Regions from separate parts of the Serratia sp. Sp408 genome, predicted to be linked through region 2. Evidence: predicted binding sites of a transcription regulator. Region 2 holds the regulator's gene; the other holds the start of a gene.
The links. The regulator Fur, encoded in region 2, represses iron uptake genes when iron is present. The targets are predictions, from matches to a motif close to ATAATAATGAGAACNACTATCAA.
Positions count from the first base shown of each region.

Region 1 (9,814 bases), on a different contig from region 2:
ATAACCATACGGTGATGATCACCGCGCAGAACCACGGCTTTGCAGTTGACGAGAACAACCTGCCAGCCAATCTGCGCGTGACGCACAAATCGCTGTTCGACCACACCGTGCAGGGCATTCATCATACCGACAAAGCGGCGTTCAGCTTCCAGGGGCACCCGGAAGCCAGCCCGGGCCCGCACGATGCCGCCCCGCTGTTCGATCACTTTATCGAACTGATTGAGACTTACCGTTCCAACGCCAAATAATCAGGAGCCTTGATAAAATGCCAAAACGTACTGATATAAAAAGCATCCTGATCCTCGGCGCTGGCCCGATCGTTATCGGCCAGGCGTGCGAATTCGACTATTCGGGCGCTCAGGCCTGCAAGGCGCTGCGTGAAGAGGGTTACCGCGTTATTCTGGTTAACTCCAACCCGGCCACCATCATGACCGACCCGGAAATGGCCGATGCGACCTACATTGAGCCGATCCACTGGGAGGTGGTACGTAAAATCATCGAAAAAGAGCGTCCGGACGCAGTACTGCCGACCATGGGCGGCCAGACGGCGCTGAACTGCGCGCTGGAACTGGAGCGTCAGGGCGTGCTGGCGGAATTTGGCGTGACCATGATTGGCGCCACCGCCGATGCTATCGATAAGGCCGAAGACCGTCGCCGCTTTGACGTGGCAATGAAGAAAATCGGCCTGGACACCGCGCGTTCTGGTATTGCCCATACCATGGAAGAAGCGCTGGCAGTGGCCGCCGACGTCGGCTTCCCGTGCATTATTCGTCCGTCCTTCACCATGGGCGGCACCGGCGGCGGCATTGCCTACAACCGCGAAGAATTCGAGGAAATCTGCGAACGCGGCCTGGATCTGTCGCCGACCAAAGAGTTGCTGATCGATGAGTCGCTGATCGGTTGGAAAGAGTATGAAATGGAAGTGGTGCGCGACAAGAATGACAACTGCATCATCGTCTGTTCTATCGAAAACTTCGACGCCATGGGCATCCACACCGGCGACTCGATCACCGTCGCGCCGGCGCAAACCCTGACCGACAAAGAATACCAGATCATGCGTAACGCCTCGATGGCGGTACTGCGTGAAATCGGCGTGGAAACCGGCGGTTCCAACGTGCAGTTCTCGGTGAACCCGAAGACCGGACGCCTGATCGTGATCGAAATGAACCCGCGTGTGTCACGCTCCTCGGCGCTGGCGTCGAAGGCGACCGGTTTCCCGATTGCCAAAATCGCCGCCAAGCTGGCGGTGGGTTACACCCTCGACGAGCTGATGAACGACATCACCGGTGGTCGCACTCCGGCCTCCTTTGAGCCGTCGATCGACTACGTGGTCACCAAAATCCCACGTTTCAACTTCGAAAAATTCGCCGGCGCCAACGACCGCTTGACCACCCAGATGAAGTCGGTCGGCGAAGTCATGGCGATTGGCCGTACCCAGCAGGAATCATTGCAGAAGGCGCTGCGCGGGCTGGAAGTGGGTGCTACCGGTTTCGATCCGAAAGTCAGCCTGGACGATCCGGAAGCGCTGACCAAAATACGCCGCGAACTGAAAGACGCCGGCGCCGAGCGCATCTGGTACATCGCCGATGCCTTCCGCGCAGGCCTGTCTGTCGATGGCGTGTTCAACCTGACCAACATCGACCGTTGGTTCCTGGTGCAGATTGAAGAGCTGGTACGTCTGGAAGAGCAGGTGGCAGCGTCCGGCATCAACGGGCTGACGCCGGAGTTCCTGCGCACCCTGAAGCGTAAGGGCTTCGCCGATGCGCGCCTGGCCAAACTGGCCGGCGTAGCGGAGAGCGCCGTGCGCAAACTGCGTCATGGTTACGGTCTGCACCCGGTTTACAAGCGCGTGGATACCTGTGCGGCGGAGTTTTCTACCGACACAGCTTACATGTATTCCACCTATGAAGAAGAGTGCGAATCCAACCCGACCCATGACCGACTGAAGGTGATGGTGCTGGGCGGTGGCCCGAACCGCATCGGTCAGGGCATCGAATTCGATTACTGCTGCGTGCACGCCTCGCTGGCGCTGCGCGAAGACGGTTACGAAACCATTATGGTCAACTGTAACCCGGAAACCGTTTCCACCGATTACGACACGTCCGACCGCCTGTACTTCGAGCCGGTCACGCTGGAAGACGTGCTGGAAATCGTGCGCATCGAGCAGCCCAAGGGCGTTATCGTGCAATACGGCGGCCAGACTCCGCTGAAGCTGGCGCGTGAGCTGGAAGCGGCCGGCGTACCGATTATCGGTACCAGTCCGGACGCGATTGACCGCGCCGAAGACCGCGAGCGTTTCCAGCAGGCGGTAAACCGTCTCGGTCTGAAACAGCCGGCCAACGCCACCGTTACCGCTATCGACCAGGCGGTAGAAAAGGCGGCCGGCATCGGCTATCCGCTGGTGGTGCGCCCTTCCTATGTTCTGGGCGGCCGCGCGATGGAAATCGTCTACGACGAGGTCGATCTGCGTCGCTACTTCCAGAATGCGGTCAGCGTCTCCAACGACGCGCCGGTATTGCTGGACCGTTTCCTGGACGACGCGGTGGAAGTGGACGTCGACGCCATCTGCGACGGCGAACGCGTGCTGATTGGCGGTATTATGGAGCACATCGAGCAGGCGGGCGTTCACTCCGGCGACTCGGCCTGTTCACTGCCGGCCTATACGCTGAGCAAGGAAATCCAGGACGTGATGCGCCAACAGGTGGAAAAACTGGCGTTTGAACTGCAGGTGCGTGGTTTGATGAACGTGCAGTTTGCGGTCAAGGATAATGAAGTCTACCTGATTGAAGTCAACCCGCGAGCGGCGCGTACCGTGCCATTCGTCTCGAAAGCCACCGGCGTGCCGTTGGCGAAAGTGGCGGCGCGCGTGATGGCTGGCAAAACCCTGGCCGAACAGGGCGTGACGGAAGAAGTGATCCCGCCGTACTACTCGGTGAAGGAAGTGGTGCTGCCGTTCAACAAATTCCCAGGCGTTGACCCGATTCTCGGGCCGGAAATGCGCTCCACCGGCGAAGTCATGGGCGTTGGCCGCACCTTTGCAGAAGCGTTTTCCAAAGCGATGCTTGGCAGCAACTCCGGCATGAAAAAACAGGGCCGTGCGCTGCTGTCAGTGCGCGAAGGCGACAAGGCGCGAGTGGTCGATCTGGCCGCCAGCCTGCTGAAGCAGGGCTTTGAGCTGGATGCGACCCACGGCACCGCGGTGGTGTTGGGTGAGGCGGGGATTAACCCGCGCCTGGTCAACAAGGTGCATGAGGGCCGTCCGCACATTCAGGATCGCATCAAGAATGGCGAGTACACCTATATCGTCAACACCACCGCAGGCCGCCAGGCGATTGAGGATTCCAAACTGATCCGCCGCAGCGCCCTGCAATATAAAGTGCATTACGACACCACGCTGAACGGCGGTTTTGCCACCGCCATGGCGCTGAAGGCCGATCCAACCGAGCAGGTGACCTCGGTGCAGGAAATGCACGCCCGTATCAAGTAAATACCGCATTAGCGTTCGCCGGGGGATTGCCTGGCGAACGCTGGCGGAGAGTGCCGCTCGGTCATCTCCGCCTTTTTTTCCGCCTTTTCGTCATCTGCCGTTACCTTCTCCCGCCTTGACCCACGCTCAATTAAGAAATTTCTTGGAACTTTTTGAAACAGCGGTTTACCCCATTAAAGCTAATGCGTATAGTTCTCATTTGTTTTTGCATGTCTGCGCCGTCAAATAAACGTATTCGTGGCCTGCCTGGGGTGCGAGCACCTTGGCACAATAAAAACTATATTGAGGAATTATCATGTCCTTCGTTGCTTCTCGTCTCAGGGGAAACCATGCCTGCGGCTTCCGGCCGTCTGCCGTCGGCGGTTTTACACGTTCCAGTCTGGCGTTACTGGTGGCAGCGTGTTGTTCCACGCCGGTAGTCATGGCAGCGGAAAGTGAAGACACCATTACCGTCGACGCTACAGCCAACGGCAGTATGCTGCCGGAGCAGGACTATGCGGTGCCGGTAACTCGCGCCGGTACCAAAATGGCGCTGACGCCACGCGATATTCCACAATCAGTCAGCGTGATCACTCAGCAGCGCATGCAGGATCAGGATCTGCAAACCATCGGCGACGTGCTGAGCAACACCACCGGCATCAGCGCCAACAATATCGATTCCGATCGCTCGACCTATTTTTCGCGCGGCTTCTTTATCAACAATTATCTGTACGACGATATTCCGACCACCGTCGATGAAGTGTGGAACTTTGGCGACGCCGCCGGTGATACGGCAATTTATCAGCGCATCGAGGTGGTGCGTGGCGCCAACGGCCTGATGACCGGCTCGGGCAACCCGTCTGCGGCGATTAATATGGTGCGCAAACATGCCGACAGCCGTGAGCTGACCGGCAATCTGTCCGCCAGCTACGGTCGCTGGAACAAGCAGCGTTACGTCGGTGACGTCAGCACGCCGCTCAACGCCGACGGTAGCGTGCGTGGGCGGGCGGTGGCTGGTTATCAGGATGGCGATGGTTGGCTGGACCGTTACGGCAACCGCAAAAAATTTCTGTATACCGTACTGGATGCCGATCTGACCGACTCGACCAAATTATCGCTGGGATGGGAATACCAGCAGAGCCACACCAGCAACCCGACCTGGGGCGGTTTGCCGACCTGGTACAGCGACGGCAGCCGGACTCACTACGATCGCAGTTTCAACCCGGCGCCGGACTGGGCGTATTCGGACAAGGAGTCGAACAAGATTTTTGCCGATCTGACGCAGCGTTTTGACAACGGCTGGCAGGCGCGCGTGAATGCAACCCACGCCAAAACCACCTTTGATTCCAAACTGATGTATGCCTCGGGTTACCCGGATAAAATCACCGGCGACGGGGTGATGGCCTACGGTGGCTGGAACAAGGGCACGCGCAAACTCGACTCGCTGGACGCTTATGCCAGCGGACCGTTTGAGCTGTTCGGCCGCCAGCATGAATTGGTGGCCGGCGGCAGCTACAGCAAGCAGAACAACTATTACTTCAACTCACAGTCGATGCTGTCCACGGCCGACGTCGGCAACTATAACAACTGGGACGGCAACGTCACGCAAGGCAGTTGGTCACCGTGGGTGGTGTATGCCGATGATACGCTGCGACAAAAGTCATTCTACGGTGCGGTGCGTTTCTCGCTGGCCGATCCGCTGTCGCTGATTGTTGGCGCGCGTTATACCGACTGGCGCGCCAACGGTACCACCGCCACCAGCAGCAAAGACGCGGTGACGCCCTATGCCGGGCTGATCTACGACATTAACGACACCTATTCGGCCTATATCAGCTACACCGAAATCTTCCAGCCGCAAACGGTTCGCGATGCCAACCGCAACTATCTTGACCCGACCACCGGCAAGAACTACGAAGCGGGGATTAAGGGCGATTGGCATAACAGTCGCCTGACGGCCTCACTGTCGGTGTTCCGTACCGAGCAGGACAACCTGGGTGTCAGCACCGGTGCCTATATTCCCGGCACTGCCGAAATGGCGTATGAATCGATCAGCGGTACGGTGAGCCGCGGGGTTGAGTTTGAAGTCAACGGCGCGTTGACCGACAACTGGCAGATGACCTTCGGCGCGTCGCGTTTTGTCGCCGAAGACAAGGATGGCGAGGCGGTGAACCCGTTTATGCCGCGCACCACGCTGAAGCTGTTTTCCAGCTACCGAGTGCCGGCACTACAGGCGCTGACCATCGGCGGCGGCGTCAACTGGCAAAACCATACCTGGCGTGACGACGCCGGCCCGGCGGGGGCATCGCGTCCCGAACAGGGCAGCTATGCGTTAGTTAACCTGTTGGCGCGTTATCAGGTTAACCAGCAGTTTTCGCTACAGGCCAACGTGAATAACCTGCTCGATAAAGAGTATTACGACTACCTCGGCAGTTATGCGGTCTACGGTGCGCCACGCAGCGTTTCTGTCACTGCCAATTATCAGTTCTGATGCCAGACGGGAGCCTGCTTTGCAGGCTCCTGCAACCGCTCCGACGGTTTTTCATCTGCTGGTTAAATTCATTCAGCAAATTTGTTGGCTCGCGTTAAAAATTTCCGCTATCAATCAAACAACAACCTGTCAGGCTGTGTGATTGGTATATATGCTTGATGTATTGGCAAGGAACGACGAGAACAGCATGATTCTAATCATTTACGCACACCCGTATCCCCGGCATTCCCATGCCAATCAGCGCTTATTGCAGGCGGTAAAGGACATTCCCGACGTGGAAGTCCGTTCGCTGTATGAGCTTTATCCTGATTTTAATATTGATATCAACGCCGAACAGCAGGCGCTGCAGCGTGCCGATCTGGTGGTGTTACAGCATCCGATCCAGTGGTACAGCCTGCCGCCGTTACTGAAACTGTGGATCGACAAAGTGCTGGAACACGGCTGGGCCTATGGTCATGAAGGCAATGCGCTGGTGGGTAAAGACTGTCTGTGGGCGGTGACCAGCGGCGGCGATGAACACCACTTCGAACTGGGTAACTACCCCAACTTTGCGGTGCTGGGGCAACCGTTGCAGGCAACGGCGATATATTGCGGCATGCACTGGCAGCCGTACTTTGCCGTACATAACACTTTCACCTGCAACGAGCCGGCGTTGATATCCGCCGGTGAGGCTTACCGCCAGCGTTTGATGCAATATCTGCTGGATCGTCAACAACCGCTGGCACTGGGAGCCGAAAATGGATAATCACGGCATGATGCTTGAAGGGCTGATCTATCTGGGATCGGCAGGTCTGTTGGTGCCGATCGCGGTGCGACTGGGATTGGGATCGGTACTGGGGTACCTGATTGCCGGCTGTATCATCGGCCCATGGGGGCTGAAGCTGGTATCAGATGCCGAATCGATCCTGACCTTTGCGGAAATCGGCGTGGTGCTGATGCTGTTCATTATCGGATTGGAGCTGGATCCGAAACGGTTATGGACGCTGCGCGCGTCGGTGTTTGGCGGTGGCGGATTACAGATGGCCGGCTGCGGGCTGGTGCTCAGTGCATTCTGTTATTTCTTGGGACTGGACTGGAAAGTGGCGCTGCTGATTGGCCTGGCGCTGGCGCTGTCTTCTACCGCCATTGCCATGCAGGCGATGAGCGAACGTAACCTGACGCCGTCGCCGATTGGCCGCGGTGCTTTTGCGGTGCTGTTGTTCCAGGACATCGCAGCAATTCCGCTGGTGGCGATGATCCCGCTGTTGGCCAATAGCGGCGCGGCTACCACGCTGGAAGCCTTTGCGCTGTCAGCGGCAAAGGTGGTCGGAGCGCTGGCGCTGGTAGTGTTGCTGGGCCGTTATGTGACGCGGCCGCTGCTGCATTTTGTCGCACGTTCCGGCATGCGTGAAGTGTTCAGCGCCGTGGCGTTGTTCCTGGTTTTCGGCTTCGGCATTTTGCTGGAAATGGCCGGTTTGTCGATGGCGATGGGGGCGTTCCTTGCCGGGGTACTGCTGGCAAGCTCGGAATACCGCCATGCGCTAGAAAGCGACATTCAGCCGTTCAAAGGCCTGCTGCTTGGCCTGTTCTTTATCGGCGTGGGCATGTCGATCGACTTTGGCACGCTGTTCAGTCATCCGCTGTTGATCGCCACGCTGCTGTTGGGTTTTATGTTGCTGAAGGCCGCCATGCTGTGGCTGATTGCGCCGCTGCTGGGCGTGCCGAAGCGTCAGCGCGGGCTGTTCGCCATTCTGCTTGGCCAGGGCAGTGAATTTGCCTTTGTGATTTTCGGCGCAGCGCAAATGGCCGGCGTGCTGCCGGTGGAGTGGGCGAAAGCGCTGACGCTGGCGGTGGCACTGTCAATGGCGGCAACGCCACTGCTGCTGGTTATCGCCGCCCGACGGGAGAACAATGCGCCGAAGGACGATCGTCCGGCGGATGTGATCGATGAAGAGAACGCCAGCGTCATCATCGCCGGTTTTGGCCGGTTTGGCCAGATCGCCGGTCGCTTGCTGTTGGCCAACGGGGTACACACCGTGGTACTGGATCACGATCCGGATCATATCGAAACGCTGCGCAAGTTCGGCACCAAAGTGTTTTATGGCGATGCCACGCGCGCCGATCTGCTGGAGGCCGCTGGCGCAGAGCACGCCAAAGTGCTGATTAACGCCATCGATGACGTGGAGGCCAACCTGCAACTGACCGAGCTGGCCAAGCGCCATTTCCCGCACTTGAAGGTGGTGGCGCGCGCGCGCGACGTCGACCACTGGTATCAGCTGCGACAGTTGGGCGTGGAAAACCCGGAACGCGAGACGTTCGAAAGCTCGCTGCGCATTGGCCGCGAAACCCTGGAATTGCTGGGGCTGGATGCCTACGAGGCGCGTGAGAAAGCGGACACTTTCCGCCGTTACAATCTGCAAATGCTGGAAGCGATGATGGAGAATTACGAAGATACCGAATTCCGCATCGCCACCTTGCAGCGGGCGAAGGAGATGCTCAGTACCGCCATCGAACAGGATCGGTCGCGTCTGGTACGGGTTCAGCAAACCGGCTGGCGCGGCAGCATCGACGGCAAGGCGCCGGAAGACGAGGTGGTGGAAGCCAAAGGGTAAGTCAGATGCGCTCTCCGCTGGAGAGCGCGTTTTTAGCGGCTTAGCTCAGTGCGACCTTAATCCCAAGCGCAATCAACATGCCGCCCAGCAGTTTATCGACCACCTTCTGCACTTTTTCCAACCCGCGGCGTACCGGCCCGCTTTGAATCAGATATACCAGCAGCGGCCACCACAGCGCCGACAGGCCAAGGATTATCCCCGCATACCACAATTTTTCACCGATGCCGGAGTCGATCTGCAACACCTGGGTGAACACCGCCAGGAAGAACAGCGTAGCCTTTGGGTTCAGCAGATTGCACAGATAACCCTGCATAAAGGCATTTTTCAGGCTGACCTGCTGCTGTGGCAGATTACTGACGTTCATTTTACCGCCGCCGCGTGACAGCAACGCCTGGATGCCAACCCAGATAAGGTAGGCCGCACCGGCATATTTCAGCAGGTTAAACAGCCACGGCGTGGTGGTAATCACCACCGCCAGCCCGGCGACGCAGTACGACATATGGGTCGCGACGCCGAAAATCACGCCGCAGGCGGTCATCATCGCCGCCAGCCGTGGATAACGTGCGGCGTTCTTGATCACCAGGAAAAAATCCGGCCCCGGCGACAACATGCCCAGCGTGGCGATCCCGGCGACGAACAGTGTGGTTTCAAGCATGGTCACAGTCTCGGTAAAAAATGTCATTGCATTGATAATAACGCTGAGCACCCTGACGCGCATCAACCCATTGTGGGCAGAATAAGCAATATGATGAACATTCATTCAGCGTGAATCACGGGGCAGTATGAAGCAGCAAGCCATCATCAGCATGCCGGAGCCTAACCGGCAACAACGAGACATCACCCGACTGTGCATCCAATGCGCACTGATGCTGTTGCAGCACGGTGCCGAAAGCATGGTGGTTGAACAACTCTCCACCCGCCTCGGGCTGGCGTTGGGCATGGACAGCGTAGAAAGCTCGATTTCCGCCAACGCGGTGGTGCTGACGACCATCAGCAACGGAGCCTGTCTGACCACGACGCGCAAGAACATCGATCGCGGTATCAACATGCAGATGGTCACCGAGGTGCAGCACGTGGTGATTCTGGCGGAACATCGGCTGGCGGACGTCGGCGAGGTGGCAAAGCGCCTCGACAAGATCCGCCCGCTGCGTTACCCACGCGGTCTGGTGGTATTGATGGTGGCACTCTCCTGCGGTTGCTTCAGCATGCTTAACGGCGGCGGTAGCGATGCGTTCGCCGTGACCTTTATCGCCAGTGGTCTGGCGATGT
Region 1 covers NZ_JBXUFT010000005.1:172,476-182,289, reverse strand. The annotation lists gene carA (glutamine-hydrolyzing carbamoyl-phosphate synthase small subunit) at 1-248, shown strand, start outside; gene carB (carbamoyl-phosphate synthase large subunit) at 266-3,487, shown strand; gene fhuE (ferric-rhodotorulic acid/ferric-coprogen receptor FhuE) at 3,783-5,954, shown strand; gene kefF (glutathione-regulated potassium-efflux system oxidoreductase KefF) at 6,142-6,699, shown strand; gene kefC (glutathione-regulated potassium-efflux system protein KefC) at 6,692-8,545, shown strand; gene AC2AXP_RS16205 (LysE family translocator) at 8,586-9,200, opposite strand; gene AC2AXP_RS16200 (threonine/serine exporter family protein) at 9,328-9,814, shown strand, end outside.
Region 1: a site for Fur is predicted at 3,670-3,692, ahead of fhuE (ferric-rhodotorulic acid/ferric-coprogen receptor FhuE). Genes of this name have one in related genera too.

Region 2 (9,814 bases):
CAGCATCAACAGTTCGCCGAACAGGAGACGGTCCGCGTACTGGATTATCAGAGCTGCATTCAGGCTGTACACACCGGCAATGGGCAGGCGTATGACAGCCAGTGCGGCAAGATCTGGCAAGAAATTCGCGCAAATAATCACTGATTACGGATGAGGTCGAAGATGAACATATTCAAATTGAGTGCCCTTGCCGCATTAACGGCCAGCGTTGGCATGTTCGGCAATATCGGCAGCGCCATGGCCGATCAACAGCTGGTGGATCAACTGAGCCAGTTGAAACTGAATATCAAGATGGTTGACAATCGCGCGGCTGAACATGGCGTTGATTGCGCCAAGCTGGGCGCAGACTGGGCATCGTGCAACAAGGTCCTGATTACGCTGGCCAACGACGGCCAAGATATCACCGGCAAGGACTGGGTTATCTACTTCCACAGCCCACGCCAGACGCTGCAGGTCGACAACGATCAGTTCACCATCTCTCACCTGACCGGCGATCTGTATAAATTGGTGCCAAGCGAAACCTTCAGCGGTTTCCCGGCTGGCAAAGCGGTGGAAATTCCGATCGTGACGGAATATTGGCAACTGTTCAAAACCGACTTCCTGCCGCGCTGGTATGCGACCTCTGGTGACGCCAAACCGAAAATGCTGGCCAATACCGATACCGAAGATCTGGATCAGTTTGTGGCACCGTTTACCGGCGATCAATGGAAACGTACCAAGGACGATAAAAACGTTCTGATGACGCCGGCCTCGCGCTTTGTCAAAAACGCCGAGTTGAAAACCCTGCCGACGGCGTCGTTGCGCGGGCAAATCATCCCGACGCCAATGGACCTCAAGGTTCATGCCCAGGACGTGGATCTGAGCAACGGCGTGGCGCTGGACCTGAGTGCGCTGGCCAAACCGTCGGCCGATGTGGTCAGTGAGCGTTTTACCCTGCTGGGGGTGGCACCGACACGCAGCGGTTATCCGATTAAAACCGACATCAAGCCGAACGCCTTCAAGGGCGACCTGGCGGTGGCAGGCGCCTATCAGTTGCAGATCGGCGCCAAACAGGCGGTGGTGACCGGCTTCGATCAGGCTGGGGTGTTCCATGGCCTGCAATCGATTCTGTCGCTGATCCCGACCACAGGCGACAAGAAAATCGCCACGCTGGATGTTAAAGATGCGCCGCGCTTTGAATACCGTGGCCTGTTCCTCGACGTTGCGCGCAACTTCCACCACAAGGATGCGGTGCTGCGTCTGCTGGATCAGATGGCGGCCTATAAGCTGAACAAGTTCCACTTCCACCTGACCGATGATGAAGGCTGGCGCATCGAGATCCCCGGCCTGCCGGAGCTGACCGAGATCGGCGGCCAACGCTGCCATGACCTGAGCGAAACAACCTGCCTGTTGCCGCAGTACGGTCAGGGGCCAGAGGTTTACGGTGGTTTCTTCAGCCGTCAGGACTATATCGACATCATCAAATACGCCCAGGCACGCCAGATTGAAGTGATCCCGGAGGTCGATATGCCGGCGCACGCGCGTGCGGCGGTGATATCCATGGAAGCGCGTTATAAGAAACTGCTTGCCGAAGGTAAGCAAAAAGAGGCCGAGGAGTTCCGTCTGCTGGATCCTACCGACAGCTCCAATACTACCTCGGTGCAATTCTTCAATCGCCAGAGTTATCTGAACCCGTGCCTGGATTCATCAACCCGCTTTGTCGACAAGGTGATCGGTGAAATTGCCCAAATGCATAAGGAAGCCGGTCAACCGCTGAAAACCTGGCACTTTGGCGGCGATGAAGCCAAGAACATCCGTCTGGGCGCCGGTTATACCGACATCAAACAGCCAGAACCGGGCAAAGGCATGCTCGATCTGAGCAAAGAAGACAAACCGTGGGCCAAGTCGCAGGTTTGCCAACAGATGATCAAGCAGGGCAAGGTTGCCGACATGGAACACTTGCCGAGCTACTTCGGTCAGGAAGTCAGCAAACTGGTTAAAGCGCACGGCATCGACAGAATGCAGGCCTGGCAGGATGGCTTGAAGGATGCCAAAGACGCCAAGGCGTTTGCCACGGCGCGCGTTGGCGTCAACTTCTGGGATACCCTGTACTGGGGCGGGTTCGATTCGGTAAATGACTGGGCCAACAAGGGTTACGAAGTGGTGGTTTCCAACCCCGACTACGTCTATCTGGACTTCCCGTATGAGGTCAATCCAAACGAAAGCGGCTATTACTGGGGCACCCGCTTCAGTGATGAGCGCAAAATATTCAGCTTTGCACCGGATAACATGCCGCAGAACGCTGAAACGTCGGTGGATCGCGATGGCAACTATTTCACCGCCAAGAGCGATAAACCGTGGCCGGGCGCCTATGGCCTTTCCGCCCAGCTGTGGAGTGAAGTGGTGCGCACCGATCCGCAAATGGAATATATGATGTTCCCGCGCTCGCTGTCGGTGGCGGAACGAGCCTGGCACCGCGCCAGCTGGGAACAGGACTATAAGGCAGGTCGAGAATACAAGGGCGGGGAAACCCACTTGGTCGATGACAAAAAGTTGCAGCAGGACTGGCTGCGGTTTGCCAACCTGCTGGGGCAGCGCGAGTTGGGCAAGCTGGATAAAGGCGGGGTAAAATACCGCCTGCCGGTGCCAGGTGCGCGGATCGTCAACGGCAAGCTGGAGGCCAATATTGCTTTGCCGGGACTGGCTATCGAGTATTCCACCGACGGTGGCAAACAGTGGCAACGCTATGATGACAGCGCCAAGCCGGCAGTAGCCGGCGAGGTGCAAATTCGCGCGGTCAGCCCTGACGGCAAGCGCTTTAGCCGTGCGGAACCGGTGCAGGCGTAGTGACCAATGCCTCGCTGCGTGTCGGCGGCGGGGCGTTTGGGGTGTGGAGGGGGTAATACCCTGATGAAAGAGGTGGTTTGCCGCTGCATTGTTATCTTTTGTGACATGATTTCCCCGGCGCGTCCGGGGATTTTTTTGCCTGTCTGACAGGCATAAAAAAACCGCCGTCTGGCGGTTCCTTGCTTATTAATGCATCAGCATTATTTTTTGTCGTGCAGCGTATCGTCTTCGCGGCAATCACCGATGGCGCAATGACCGTACAGGTACAGGCTGTGGTTGGTGAGTTTGATGCCGTGCTGTTTGGCAATGTCACGCTGACGCGCTTCGATGGATTCATCGCTGAATTCGATCACTTTGCCGCAGTCCAGGCAAATCAGGTGATCGTGATGGTGCTGCTGAGTCAGTTCGAATACTGATTTGCCGCCTTCGAAATTATGACGGGTGACAATCCCGGCGTCGTCAAATTGGTTCAGTACGCGGTAAACCGTCGCCAGACCAATTTCTTCGCCCATATCAATCAGTTTCTTGTACAAATCTTCCGCACTGACGTGATGGCAAGCCGGATCTTGCAGTACTTCCAGGATTTTGAGTCGCGGAAGCGTGACTTTTAAGCCGGCCTTCTTTAATGCGGTATTGTTGTCAGTCATGCGGATTCAGTCCTGTTACTATGCTAATCAAGTTGAGGCATTTTTGCCTATGGCATCGGTCGGCACAAAGAATTTATTGCGTCTCATTATAGAACCGGTTGACCTAAATGGAAACCGCCGGTTGTTAACAAAGATATATTCGCACCGTTACATGTCACACATGTAACATCTTGATGGGTGGGATAAACCGAACCGCAGTCTACCGTGACGAGGGGGGAAGTTACAATTTTGTAGCTTCTATCGCTTCAATCCGTGATGTCGATAACGGCCCTGCGTTAATCATGCGTCTCGCAGGGCCTTGAACGGCGGGGAAATAACCGCTGCTTAACCTACGATGTCTGCCAGGCTCAGCTCTGCGCTGATTTGCGCCACCCAGCCCTGCACGCGTTCGTCGGTCAGTTCGGGTTGGCGATCTTCGTCAATCGCCAGGCCGATAAAGTGATCGTCGTCTGCCAGACCCTTGGAGGCTTCGAAATGATAGCCTTTGGTTGGCCAGTGGCCGACAATCGCTGCGCCGCGAGGTTCGATGATGTCACGAATGGTCCCCATCGCATCACAGAAATATTCCGCGTAATCTTCCTGATCGCCGCAGCCGAACAGCGCGACCAGTTTGCCATTGAAGTCTATTTCTTCCAGCGTAGGGAAAAAGTCGTCCCAGTCACATTGTGCTTCACCGTAATACCAGGTTGGGATACCGAGCAGCAGAATGTCGAATGCGTCCAGATCTTCTTTGCTGCTTTTGGCAATGTCATGCACCTCAGCCACATCGTCGCCAAAGCTCTGACGAAGAAGTTTTTGGATCATCTTGGCAATGTTTTCGGTATTGCCGGTGTCGCTGCCAAAGAAAATGCCTACGTTAGCCATATCGCGTATAACCTTTAAATTCAATTAATTACAATACTCGACGCCCGGCTTTCGCACCGGTATCGTTTAAAATATCGCCATGGTGAGGAGCCAGCTCCCACCGCTAAACGCGTATCATGCCAGAAATTTGCCCCGGGGTTTTATCGCGTTTATGCGATGCCCGAAGAATAAAATGCGGAGTTGATCCGGCGTCATCCTTAACGCCGCGCCGCGCGTGCGGCTGATAAGATCATTGTTCTGGCTGTTCTTCCGCCAGTTGCGCCAGCAGCATTTGCTCAATGAGCTCGCTGCGACTGATATTACGCTGTTCCGCCAGTTTGTTCAGAGCGTCCACCGCATCCGCGTTGATTTTCAGCTCCACACGCCGCAAACCACGTACTTTATCGCGCCGTAGCTGATTCCGCTTATTGATTCTAAGCTGTTCATCACGGGATAGCGGGTTGGTTTTCGGGCGCCCCGGACGGCGTTCATCTGCGAACAGATCCAGCGTCGTGCGATCCGTTTGTTCTTTTGCCATAGGTAGCGGTACTGCAAGGGAGTTTGCATCAAAAAGCGTTTCACGCTTCCGGACGGTTCGGTTAATACAGTTCAGGTCGATAAAACCTAACCCAAATTTGCCCCCATTCCGGCGTTTTACACCACGCTGGCGACGGCGGCAAAATTATAGCGCGCCATATTACCCCAGCAGATGGAGCAACGACAATGCTTTACTGCGTTGCAAACGCGCTAAGCCGTTATCTTTAGCGCGTTTTTTCGCCAACTGGCCGTCAGGCCTGGTCGATGAAGCGATGAATGGCACGCAGTACCGCATCCGGTTTCTCGGCGTGTACCCAGTGGCCACTGCCAGCCACTTCATACGCCCGTGCCTGCGGGAACTGGCGGGCGATGTCGTCGCGGTAGTCGTTTTTTACGTAAGGCGACAGCCCGCCACGAATAAACAGAATCGGCTGCGGCCAGGCCGGCACCGGTTGCCAGCCAATGATGGTTTCATATTGCTCGATCAGCACCGGCAGGTTGAAACGCCATTCGCCCTGATGGAACGATTTCAGCAGAAACTGAATCACCCCTTCTTCATCCAGCATGGTGCGCATCAGCGCCGCCGCCTGCTGACGCTGAGTCATGCCGGCGGCGCTCACTGCCTGCAAGGCGGCGAAGATTTCATCATGGTGTCGGGTCTGATAAGCCACCGGTGCGATATCGATAACCACCAGTTTGGCAATACGCTCGGGAGCAATCGCCGTCAAGGCCATTGCTGCCTTGCCCCCCATGGAATGGCCGATGACGATGGCACGCTCGATATTCAGGCTGTCCAGCAGCGTAAGCAAATCCTGCGCCATCACCGGATAGCTCATTTCGGCGGCGTGCGGCGAAAGCCCATGGTTGCGTAAGTCGACTTTCACCACCGGATGCTGGCGGTGCAAATCGCGCGCCAGTACGCCGAGGTTGTCAAGGTTGCCGAAAAGCCCGTGTATCAGCACAATCGGCAGCGCGTTTGTCTGTTCGGCCTGGGCGGCCAATAATTGATAGTGTAATTTCATGGCGAAGTTCATGACCTGAAAACATTCTGTTAGGGTATCATACCCATCAGCAAAGAGGTGGGCGGGTGATGCCGGCTATAGGTAATAGTCTGCTTTTGCCCCCAGAGGGCACTTTGTTATGTTTGCTCTCGCGCTTTTAACCTTATAATCCCATAGCTTGAATGCAGAACCCGGTTTCGGATTCTACGTAGAAAAATACAGTACTGGATAAAGATGAAAACTATTGAAGTCGACGAAGAACTTTACCGCTATATTGCCAGCCACACGCAACATATTGGGGAAAGTGCGTCTGATATTTTACGGCGTATGTTGAAGTTTACCGCAGGGCAGCCAGTGCGCCCCGTGTCTACCGCTGCGAGTGGCAGCGCGGAGCCGGAAAAAGCCACCGCGTCGCGCCCACGGGATCGCGTCCGCGCCATGCGTGAACTGCTGCTGTCGGATGAATACGCCGAGCAGAACAAGGCCGTAAATCGTTTTATGCTGGTACTGTCAACGCTGTACACCCTCGATGCGGCCGGCTTCGCTGCCGCGACCGACGCATTGCATGGCCGTACACGCACCTATTTTGCCGGCGATCAGCAAACGCTGCTGGCAAACGGAACGCATACCAAACCGAAACACGTTCCCGGCACCCCTTATTGGGTGATCACCAATACCAATACCGGCCGCAAGCGCAGCATGATTGAACATATCATGCTGGCGATGCAGTTCCCGGCGGAACTGACAGAAAAAGTGTGCGGCACGATCTGATTTAGCGAACCGCCCGTCATAGTGGTCGCGCAACCTTTCGCCCGGCCGCTGGACAGAGGAAAGGGAGAAAAGTTGATGGCGAACAATCCACGCGCCGGGCAACCGGCTCAGCAAAGCGATTTGATCAATGTGGCTCAGCTGACGTCGCAGTACTACGTGCTGCAACCGGAAGCGGGCAACGCCGCCCATGCGGTGAAATTCGGTACCTCGGGTCACCGTGGCAGCGCGTTGCGCCACAGTTTCAATGAAGCGCATATTCTCGCCATCGCGCAGGCGATTGCCGAAGTACGCCGCCAGCAGGGCGTCAGCGGTCCGTGTTACGTCGGCAAGGACACCCACGCGCTGTCTGAGCCAGCGTTTATTTCGGTGCTGGAAGTGTTAACGGCCAACGGCGTCGACGTGGTGGTACAGGAAAACAACGGCTTCACGCCGACGCCGGCGGTTTCCCATGCCATCCTCAGCCATAACCGCTCGGGCGGCGCGCTGGCTGACGGTATTGTCATTACGCCGTCGCACAACCCGCCGGAGGACGGCGGTATCAAATACAACCCGCCGAACGGCGGTCCGGCTGACACCAACCTGACCTCAGTGATTGAAAAACGCGCCAATGAACTGCTGGTGCAAGGGCTGAAGGGCGTACAGCGCCAGTCGCTGGACCAGGCCTGGCGCAGCGGCCACCTGCACGCGCAGGATTTGGTGCAACCGTATGTCGAAGGGCTGGCGGATATCGTTGACATGCCGGCGATCCAACGTGCCGGCATGAAGCTTGGGGTCGATCCGCTCGGTGGTTCCGGTATCGCCTACTGGCAGCGTATTGCCGAGCATTACGCGCTGGATCTGACGCTGGTTAACGATTCCATCGATCAGACCTTCCGCTTTATGCACCTTGACCACGACGGCATTATCCGTATGGACTGCTCGTCCGAGTCGGCGATGGCCGGCTTGCTGGCATTGCGCGACAAGTTTGATCTGGCGTTTGCCAACGATCCGGATTATGACCGTCACGGTATCGTGACGCCTGCCGGTCTGATGAACCCGAACCATTATCTGGCGGTGGCGATCAACTACCTGTTCCAACATCGTCCGCAGTGGGGCGCCGACGTTGCCGTGGGCAAAACGCTGGTTTCCAGCGCGATGATTGACCGAGTAGTGGCCGATTTGGGTCGCAAGCTGGTGGAAGTGCCGGTCGGTTTCAAATGGTTCGTTGATGGCCTGTTCGACGGCAGCCTGGGGTTCGGCGGCGAAGAAAGCGCGGGAGCGTCGTTCCTGCGTTTCAACGGCACGCCGTGGTCTACCGATAAAGACGGCATCATCATGTGCCTGCTGGCGGCGGAAATCACCGCAGTGACCGGCGACAATCCGCAGCACCATTACGACCATCTTGCCAAGCGTTTCGGTGCGCCAAGCTACAACCGCATTCAGGCACCGGCCAGTCACGCGCAGAAAGCCGCGCTGGCCAAGCTGTCGCCGGAAATGGTCAACGCCAGTACGCTGGCTGGCGACGCGATTACCGCGCGCTTGACCGCCGCACCGGGCAACGGCGCGTCGATCGGCGGCCTGAAGGTGATGACCGATAACGGTTGGTTCGCTGCGCGTCCATCCGGCACCGAAGAAGCCTACAAAATATACTGCGAAAGCTTCCTGGGGGCGGAACACCGCGCCAAGATCGAACAGGAAGCGGTAGAGATCGTCAGCGAAGTGCTGGCTTCTGCCAAGTAATCTCCCTGTCTCCAAACAAAGCGCTGTTTTTACAGCGCTTTTTTTATGCCTGCAATTTAGATATATCTAAATTTGTTTTTCCGCTTGCTCATTTCGATATATCGATCTAGATTAGATATATCGAACCAGATTCGATATATCTAAAACTGAGCATGAGGTAGACATTATGTTTCATCGTTTTCGCGCCAGTCGTTGTAGCGATCGCTACGCCGATCACGGCGAAGATCATCATCGCTGTCATCACCAGCGCGCCGGCCGCCATCATTTTGGCGCGCACGGCGAAGAGCACGGGCGTGGCCGCGGCCGCGGCAATAAACTGCACCGCCTGTTTGAACACGGCGATTTGCGCATGGTGCTATTGGCACTGGTCGAACGCAAACCGAGCCATGGTTACGAACTGATCAAGGCGATAGAAGAGGCCTCCTCCGGCCTGTATGTGCCGAGCCCGGGGGTAATTTATCCCACCTTGACGCTGCTGGAAGAGCAGGACTTTCTTGACGCTACCACCACCGGCAAGGGCCGCAAGAGCTATCACATCACCGATGCCGGCAAGGCAGAACTGGCGCAGCACCAGCCGGCAGTGGACGTGATCTTTGCGCGTCTGGCGGACGTGAGCCGTCGCCGCGAAGGCAATCTGGCCGAAGGTATCGCGGAAACCATGCAGCGACTGAAACGTGTACTGCGTGGCAACATGATGCGTGCTGACTTGAGCCAGCAGCAGGTGGAACAGATCAATCAGGCGCTATTGACCGCGGTGGAAAGCATCGAAACCACCGTGGCGCAGGCGGAACAGCCAGAGGAGAACCGCTGATGCCGGGACACCGTTTTCGTATTACCGTTGAAGCGCTGACCGATCGCCAGGGTAAGCCGGTAGAAAAAACGCCGCTGGTGTTTGAAGTGGAAAACCATGATGACATCCTCGGCATCGTTGAACGGATCCAGGCGCGCCAGGATCTGAACTTTGGTGAGGAAAAAAGTGCGGCGTTCGCCGTTGGGTTAAAGCTGTTTTCTGAAGTGATGATTGAAAACCGCAAACATCCGCTATTTTTGCCGCTGCGTGACGCGTTCAAGGATTTCATGATCGGTCTGAAGAAAGGCCCCGATGCGCCGTAATGCCCGCGGCCTGCAGCAAACGGTTGATAGCCAATGAGCCTCATAGGCGAGGCTCATTGTATCGCATTGCCTAGAAGGTATAGCCTAACCCGACGCGAAAACGCGTTTGGCGTTCATCGGTGGTGCTGCGTACCGAAACGTTGCCGATTTCGATAAACGGCGACCAGGCGTCGATGTGATAAGCCGTTCTAAAATTGTATTCATAGTTATAGGTGTGGTTATCATATAAATTATATTTTTCCGCTTTTTTATAGATACCTTCCACAGAAAAATCCCAACTATTAACCTTATAACCAGCCCATAAATCAATACGGTTTATTTTATCATCTTCGCGCTGATCGGAAGAACGGCGGAAAT
Region 2 covers NZ_JBXUFT010000001.1:339,577-349,390, forward strand. The annotation lists gene chiQ (ChiQ/YbfN family lipoprotein) at 1-144, shown strand, start outside; gene AC2AXP_RS01670 (beta-N-acetylhexosaminidase) at 163-2,826, shown strand; gene fur (ferric iron uptake transcriptional regulator) at 3,027-3,473, opposite strand; gene fldA (flavodoxin FldA) at 3,798-4,337, opposite strand; gene ybfE (LexA regulated protein) at 4,567-4,854, opposite strand; gene ybfF (esterase) at 5,105-5,875, opposite strand; gene seqA (replication initiation negative regulator SeqA) at 6,089-6,625, shown strand; gene pgm (phosphoglucomutase (alpha-D-glucose-1,6-bisphosphate-dependent)) at 6,701-8,344, shown strand; gene AC2AXP_RS01705 (PadR family transcriptional regulator) at 8,511-9,155, shown strand; gene AC2AXP_RS01710 (DUF3861 domain-containing protein) at 9,155-9,457, shown strand; gene AC2AXP_RS01715 (oligogalacturonate-specific porin KdgM family protein) at 9,528-9,814, opposite strand, start outside.